Regions from separate parts of the Methylobacterium sp. 17Sr1-1 genome, predicted to be linked through region 1. Evidence: predicted binding sites of a transcription regulator. Region 1 holds the regulator's gene; the other holds the start of a gene.
What was found. The regulator PhoB, encoded in region 1, activates phosphate uptake and scavenging genes when phosphate is short. The targets are predictions, from matches to a motif close to TGTCATNNANCTGTCAT.

Region 1 (3,409 bases):
GAGCTGCGCGCCCGGGTCGGCATGGTGTTCCAGAAGCCGACCCCGTTCCCGATGTCGATCTACGACAACATCGCGTTCGGCATCCGGCTCTACGAGCGCCTCGGCAAGGCCGATCTCGACGTCCGCGTCGAGGAGGCCCTGCGCAAGGGCGCTCTGTGGGACGAGGTGAAGGACAAGCTCAAGCAGTCCGGCATGGGCCTGTCCGGCGGCCAGCAGCAGCGCCTCTGCATCGCCCGCACGGTGGCGCAGCGCCCGGAGGTGATCCTGTTCGACGAGCCGACCTCGGCCCTCGACCCGATCTCGACCGGCCGCATCGAGGAGCTGATCGAGCAGCTGCGGGGCGAGTTCACCATCGCCATCGTCACCCACAACATGCAGCAGGCGGCGCGCATCTCGCAGTTCACCGCCTTCATGTATCTCGGCGAACTGATCGAGTTCGGGCCGACCAACCGGCTGTTCATGAACCCGTCGAAGCGCCAGACCCAGGACTACATCACCGGCCGGTTCGGCTGAGACCCGACGCCTCGTTGCGCCGGCCCGGCCCGGGCCGGCGCTGACCGTAAGCTCCACCCTATCGCGGGGAGTCAGCCCTCATGTCGAACCACATCGTCACCTCCTACGATCAGGAGTTGCAGAACCTGCGGCGCAGCATCGCCGAGATGGGCGGCATCGCCGAGAAGATGGTGGCCGATTCCGGCCAGGCGCTCCTGCGCCGCGACACCGCCCTCGCCCAGAGCGTCATCGCCGTCGACCAGCGCCTCGACGGCCTGCAGCGCGAGATCGAGGAGAAGGCCATCCTCCTCATCGCCAAGCGCCAGCCGATGGCGGTCGACCTGCGCGAGACGATCTCGGCGATCCGCGTCTCGGGCGACCTCGAGCGCATCGGGGACCTGGCCAAGAACGTCGCCAAGCGCGTCGTCGCCATCGCCGACCAGGTCCAGCTGCAGAAGATCGTCGTCGGCGTGGAGCACATGAACGAGCTGGTCCAGGGCCAGCTCAAGGACGTCCTCGACGCCTACGCCACCCAGGACACCGTCGTCGCCCTCGACGTGTGGGCCCGGGACGGCGGCATCGACGCGCTCTACACCTCGCTGTTCCGCGAACTCCTGACCTACATGATGGAGGATCCGCGCAACATCACGTTCTGCACGCACCTCCTGTTCTGCGCCAAGAACGTCGAGCGCATCGGCGATCACACCACCAACATCGCCGAGACGATCCACTACCTCGCCACCGGTGAGACGCTGCCGACCGATCGTCCCAAGAACGACCGTTCGAGCTTCGCCACCCTCGATCCCCAACCGGAGGCCTGACGGGTCGGCCCGCGCCGGGCTTCGCGCCCGGCGCGGGTCCCCCTCCGGATCCCGCCCGAAGTGCCCCGCATGAGTACCCGCATCCTGATCGTCGAGGACGAGGAGGCGCTGACCCTCCTCCTGCGCTACAACCTCGAGGCCGAGGGCTTCGAGGTCGACGCCGTCGCCCGGGGCGACGAGGCGGATATCCGCCTGCGAGAGCAGATCCCCGACCTCGTCCTCCTCGACTGGATGATGCCCGGCCTCTCCGGCATCGAGCTCTGCCGGCGCATCCGCGCCCGCCGCGAGACCGAGCGGCTGCCGGTGATCATGCTCACCGCCCGGGGCGAGGAGGGCGACCGGGTGCGGGGGCTCGCCACCGGCGCCGACGACTACATCGTCAAGCCGTTCTCGGTGCCGGAGCTCCTGGCGCGGGTCCGCGCGCTGCTGCGCCGCTCCAAGCCCGCCCACGTCGCCGACCTGCTGGTGGCCGGCGACATCGAGCTCGACCGGGTCAGCCACCGCGTCCGCCGCGACGGCCGCGAGCTGCATCTCGGCCCGACCGAGTTCAAGCTGCTCGAGTTCCTGATGCAGAGCCCGGGCAGGGTCTTCTCCCGCGAGCAGCTCCTCGACGGCGTCTGGGGCCACGACGTCTACATCGACGAGCGCACGGTCGACGTGCATATCGGCCGCCTGCGCAAGGCGATCAACCGCGGCCGCGATGCCGACCCGATCCGCACCGTGCGCGGCTCCGGCTACTCGTTCGACGAGATGTTCGCGCCGGAGCCGTGAGGCCGAGCCTTCGGAACAAGCGGTACCATCTGGACGGCCCGGCCATCGGTCACTCCACTCTCCAGGTCATCCCGGATTCCGCTGCGCGGTCCCGGGATGACGAGGTGGGTGTCAGAGATGTCGCCTGCTCCCGGGCGGCGGCGCCGACTCCACTTCGAGCGAGCCACCGGACAGGATTCGTTAGGATTTGAGCGATACGGTCGACCAATCGGAAGGGATGGGCGCGACGCCGCCTCCGGATTGGTCGTCCGGGTGCGGGCCTTCAGCGGAATCCGACGACCCTGCGGTCGCGCTTGCGCTCGGCGGCGGGCTGGTAGGCGATGCGGCTGTGGTGGGTGCAGTAGGGCAGGCCGGTGATGGCGCGGTCGCCGCAGAAGCGGAAATCGGGCGTCGACGGGTCGCCCATCGGCCAGCGGCACATGAATTCCCGCAGCTCCATGATGGTGACGCGGGCGCTCTCCGGCAGCGCGGTGGTGTCGGCTGGGGATGCGGTCTGATACAGGGCGAGTGCCGGCGGCGCGGGAGCCACTACTGACGGGGTCTCGCCGGCAGCGGACTCACCCTCGATCCGGGGACGGCGGCCGCCGGCCGGCGCGGTGCCGTTGGCTTTCACGACGCGCCCGGCCAGGCCGAGGCGGTGGACCTTGCCGATGACGGCGTTGCGGGAGACGCCACCGATCTCGGCGGCGATCTGGCTGGCGCTGCGGCCGTCGCTCCACAGCCGCTTGAGAAGCTCGACGCGTTCCTTCGTCCAGCTCGGACCCGAATCCATCATCGCCGCCTCCAATCCCCCGACATCACCCATGGAATCGGCACGCAGCCGCGAGCGGCACGCCGTTCGGCCGCGCGGTGACTCCGTCCGATCCTGCTGGTGATCGCCGCCACGCCCGGAGCGGTGGCGACGGGGGTGAACCTACAGGACGGCCTAACACCCGCGCAAGAGTCCGCCCCCCGCCGAGACGGTTTTTCCCCGCGGCCGCCCGGCGGTCCGGACCCGGCCGGGTTGCGCCGCCAGTCTGACGCGCGCCAAGGCCACGCCGGATCGCTCCCATAAATTATCTATCACCTTCAAGGGTTTGTCGGATCACCCCGGAGGGGGTGTCATACTGGGGCGCCGCATGATCGCAGGTTGCGCTGCCGTTGCGGCCGCCGACAGCCGGGGGGTGTCCCTCCGGTCTTCGGCAAGCGTGGCCGGAGCGCCACGCCCTCCTCTCCGGCAAGCGTGGCCGCAGCGCCACGCACCTCCGTGGCAAACGTGGCCGCGGTGCCACGCACCGGGCCGGCTGGCCGGCGGTCGCCGGCGCCCGGAACGTTGCCGGGGGCCG
Region 2 (3,409 bases), 460 kb from region 1:
CCGCCGCCTCCGCCGCCATCCGGGCGAGGTGATCGGCGTCGCCGCCGCAGACCCCGACATCGAGGAGGCCGTAGAGCCGCAGGTCCACCGGCACGGTCGCGTGCCCACCGTCGGGCTTCACGGGCGGGCTCCGGCGGGACGCGGGTAGGGACGTGCGGGCATCGAGGCGGTTCCCGGCTGGGCCCGGAACCCCGGGCCGATCGTTCGATCCCCCGGAGTAAGGGCGTGCGCGTGCGGGCGTCAACGGCTCGCGATCAGCCCGCCCGCGCCCCGCCGGCCGCCGCCTCGCGGGCCCGCTCCACCACCAGGCGCCGCTCGCGCCAGACCACGAACACGCCGGCCGCCGCCACGATGCCGCCGCCCACCGCGATCGAGGCCGTGGGGAGCTGGCCGAACACGAACCAGCCGATCAGCACCGACCACAGCATCGTGGTGTATTCGAACGGCGCGACCAGCGAGGCGTCGCCGTGGCGATAGCTCTCGGTGAGCAGGATCTGGCCGATGCCGCCGAGCACGCCGACGACCAGGAACAGCGCCAGGTCCGACCAGCCGGGCATCCGCCAGCCGAGCGCCAGGGTCGAGAGGCCGAGGAGCGAGGTGAACAGGAAGAAGTAGAGCACGATGGCGCCGGTGCGCTCGGTGCCGGTGAGCTTGCGCACCTGGATCGTCGCCGCCGCCGAGCAGCCAGCCGCCAGGATGGCGAACAGCGCGCCGGTCGACCCGCCGCCGCCGGTCCCGCCGAATTCGAGGTGGGGGGCGAGCGTGATCAGCACGCCGAGGAAGCCGACCGAGACGCCGGCCCAGCGATAGGCCTGGACCCGCTCGCGCAGCACGACGGCCGCCAGCACCACCACGAGGAGCGGCGAGGCGTAGCCGATCGCCACCGCGTCGGAGAGCGGCAGGAAGGACAGGCCGGCGAAGCCCGCGAACATCCCGCAGGCGCCGATGATGCTGCGCAGGACGTGGCCCTTGAGGTTCTGCGTCGCCACCGCCTCCCGCACGCCGCCCTGCCAGCGCAGCCACAGCAGCAGCGGCGCGATGGCGATGAAGGAGCGGAAGAACACGATCTCGCCGGTCGGGAACCGGTCGGCCAGCGTCTTCACGCCGGCGGACATCAGCGTGAAGGCCAGCGCCGAGAGGACCTTGAGCCCGATGCCGAGATAGGGGCGGGCGGCCGCTCGTCCCGACGCGCCAGATCCGGTGACCGACCGGCCGGGGACGACGAGGGGGGCTGCCATGGGCGGGGCGCTTTTCTTGAAACCGGGGGAGTGGCCGAGACCGCGGGAGCGCGGTGGGGCCGCTTGTCAGAACCACGAATCGCCACGGCCGAGGTAGAGGCGGGTGCGGGCGGCTGACCTGCGCAATCCGCATGATGTGGATTAAGGCTCCGCAAACGAATTCGAGTCCCGGTCCCCGGCCAAGGTTCCGCCCGCGGCAGCCGCGTCATCAAAGTGATACGCGAATAGGGTTTGGCTGGCGCGAGACGCCGCCAAGGAGATTGCACGTGGCCGAGGACGCCGACGCGCTGCGCGTGCGAACCCTGTTCCTCTCGGATATCCACCTGGGGACCAAGGGCTGCCAGGCCGAGCTGCTGCTCGACTTCATGCGCGAAGTGGATGCCGACGAGATCTACCTGGTCGGCGACATCGTCGACGGCTGGAAGCTGCGCTCGGGCTGGTACTGGCCGCAATCGCACAACGACGTGGTGCAGAAGCTCCTGCGGAAGGTGCGCAAGGGCTCGCGCCTCGTCTACGTGCCCGGCAACCACGACGAGTTCCTGCGCGACTTCCTCGACATGCATTTCGGCGGCATCGAGATCCAGGACCAGGTGCTGCACGAGGCGGCGGACGGCAAGCGCTACCTCGTCATCCACGGCGACCAGTTCGACCTCGTGGTGCGCCACGCCCGCTGGCTGGCCTATCTCGGCGACGGCGCCTACTCGGCGGCGCTCTTCGTCAACACCCACCTGAACTGGGTGCGCCGGCGCCTCGGCCTGACCTACTGGTCGCTGTCGGCCTGGGCCAAGCTGAAGGTGAAGAACGCCGTCAACTTCATCGGCCGCTTCGAGGAATTCTTGATCGCCGAGGCGCGCCGGGCCGAGGCCGACGGGGTGATCTGCGGCCACATCCACCATGCGGCGAGCCGCATGGTCGGCGACATGCACTACCTCAACACCGGCGACTGGGTCGAATCCTGCACGGCCGTCGTCGAGCATTACGACGGCACGATGGAGGTGATCCGCTTCGCCGAGTGGAAGCGGGCCCATGCCGAGGCCCCCACGCCGCTGACCTCCCACAGTCGCCAAGTCGCCGCGGGCGAGGTCGCCCCGATCGAGGAGTTGGCGCCCGCCGCCCGCGCCCCCCTGCCCCCGGCCGCCCAGAGCACCCGGGCCGTCGCGTGAGGCTCCTCGTCGCGACCGATGCCTGGCACCCCCAGGTCAACGGCGTCGTCCGCTCCCTCGAGCACATGGTGGCGGCAGGGCGCCGGCGCGGCCACGACCCGGTGATGCTGACGCCCCTCGACTTCGCCAACGTGCCGCTGCCGGGCTATGCCGAGATCCGGCTCTCGCTCGTCACCGCCCGTGGCGTCGCGGCCCGCTTTCCCGCCCTGGCGCCGACCCACGTCCACATCGCCACAGAAGGGCCGATCGGGCTCGCCACCCGCCGGGTCTGCCTGGCGCAGGGGCGCCCCTTCACCACCAGCTACCACACCCGGTTCCCCGAGTACCTCGCCGCCCGCCTGCCGGTGCCGGAACGCTGGAGCTACGCCTGGCTGCGCCGCTTCCACGGCGCCGCGAGCGGCACGATGGTGAGCACGCCCTCGCTGGAGCGCGACCTGTCCGGGCGCGGCTTCACCCGGCTGATGCGCTGGAGCCGCGGCGTCGACACCGGCCTCTTCCGCCCCCGCGACGGCGAGGCCCCGCCGGCCGCCCTGGCCGGGCTGCCGCGCCCGTTCTTCCTGTTCGTCGGGCGGCTGGCGGTGGAGAAGAACGTCGAGGCGTTCCTGCGCCTCGACCTGCCCGGCACCAAGCTCGTCGTCGGCGACGGGCCGGACCGGGCGCGGCTCGCCGGGATCGATCCCGAAGCCCGCTTCCTCGGCACCCTCACCGGCGAGGCCCTGGCCCGGGTCTATTCGGCCTCCGACGTCTTCGTCTTCCCGAGCCTCACCGACACCTTCGGCATCGTGCTGCTGGAGGCGCTGGCGAGCGGCTTGGCCGTCGCGGCCTATCCGGTGACCGGGCCGCTCGACGTGGTCGGGGGCACGGACGTGGGCGTCCTCGACCAGGACCTCGGCGCGGCGGCCCGCGCGGCGCTCGCGATCCCGCGGGACGCCTGCCGGGCGGAGGCCCTGCGCTACACCTGGGAGGCGAGCGCCGACCAGTTCTACGGCAACATCGAGGCCGCCCATG

Region 2: the regulator PhoB is predicted to act here: its motif matches at 1,442-1,458, upstream of DK412_RS27975 (UDP-2,3-diacylglucosamine diphosphatase).

What each region holds. Positions count from the first base shown of each region.
Region 1 covers NZ_CP029552.1:48,035-51,443, reverse strand. The annotation lists gene pstB (phosphate ABC transporter ATP-binding protein PstB) at 1-513, shown strand, start outside; gene phoU (phosphate signaling complex protein PhoU) at 594-1,313, shown strand; gene phoB (phosphate regulon transcriptional regulator PhoB) at 1,383-2,084, shown strand; gene DK412_RS00210 (GcrA family cell cycle regulator) at 2,347-2,859, opposite strand.
Region 2 covers NZ_CP029552.1:6,130,947-6,134,355, forward strand. The annotation lists gene DK412_RS27965 (thiamine phosphate synthase) at 1-121, opposite strand, end outside; gene DK412_RS27970 (DMT family transporter) at 255-1,238, opposite strand; gene DK412_RS27975 (UDP-2,3-diacylglucosamine diphosphatase) at 1,505-2,401, shown strand; gene DK412_RS27980 (glycosyltransferase family 1 protein) at 2,398-3,409, shown strand, end outside.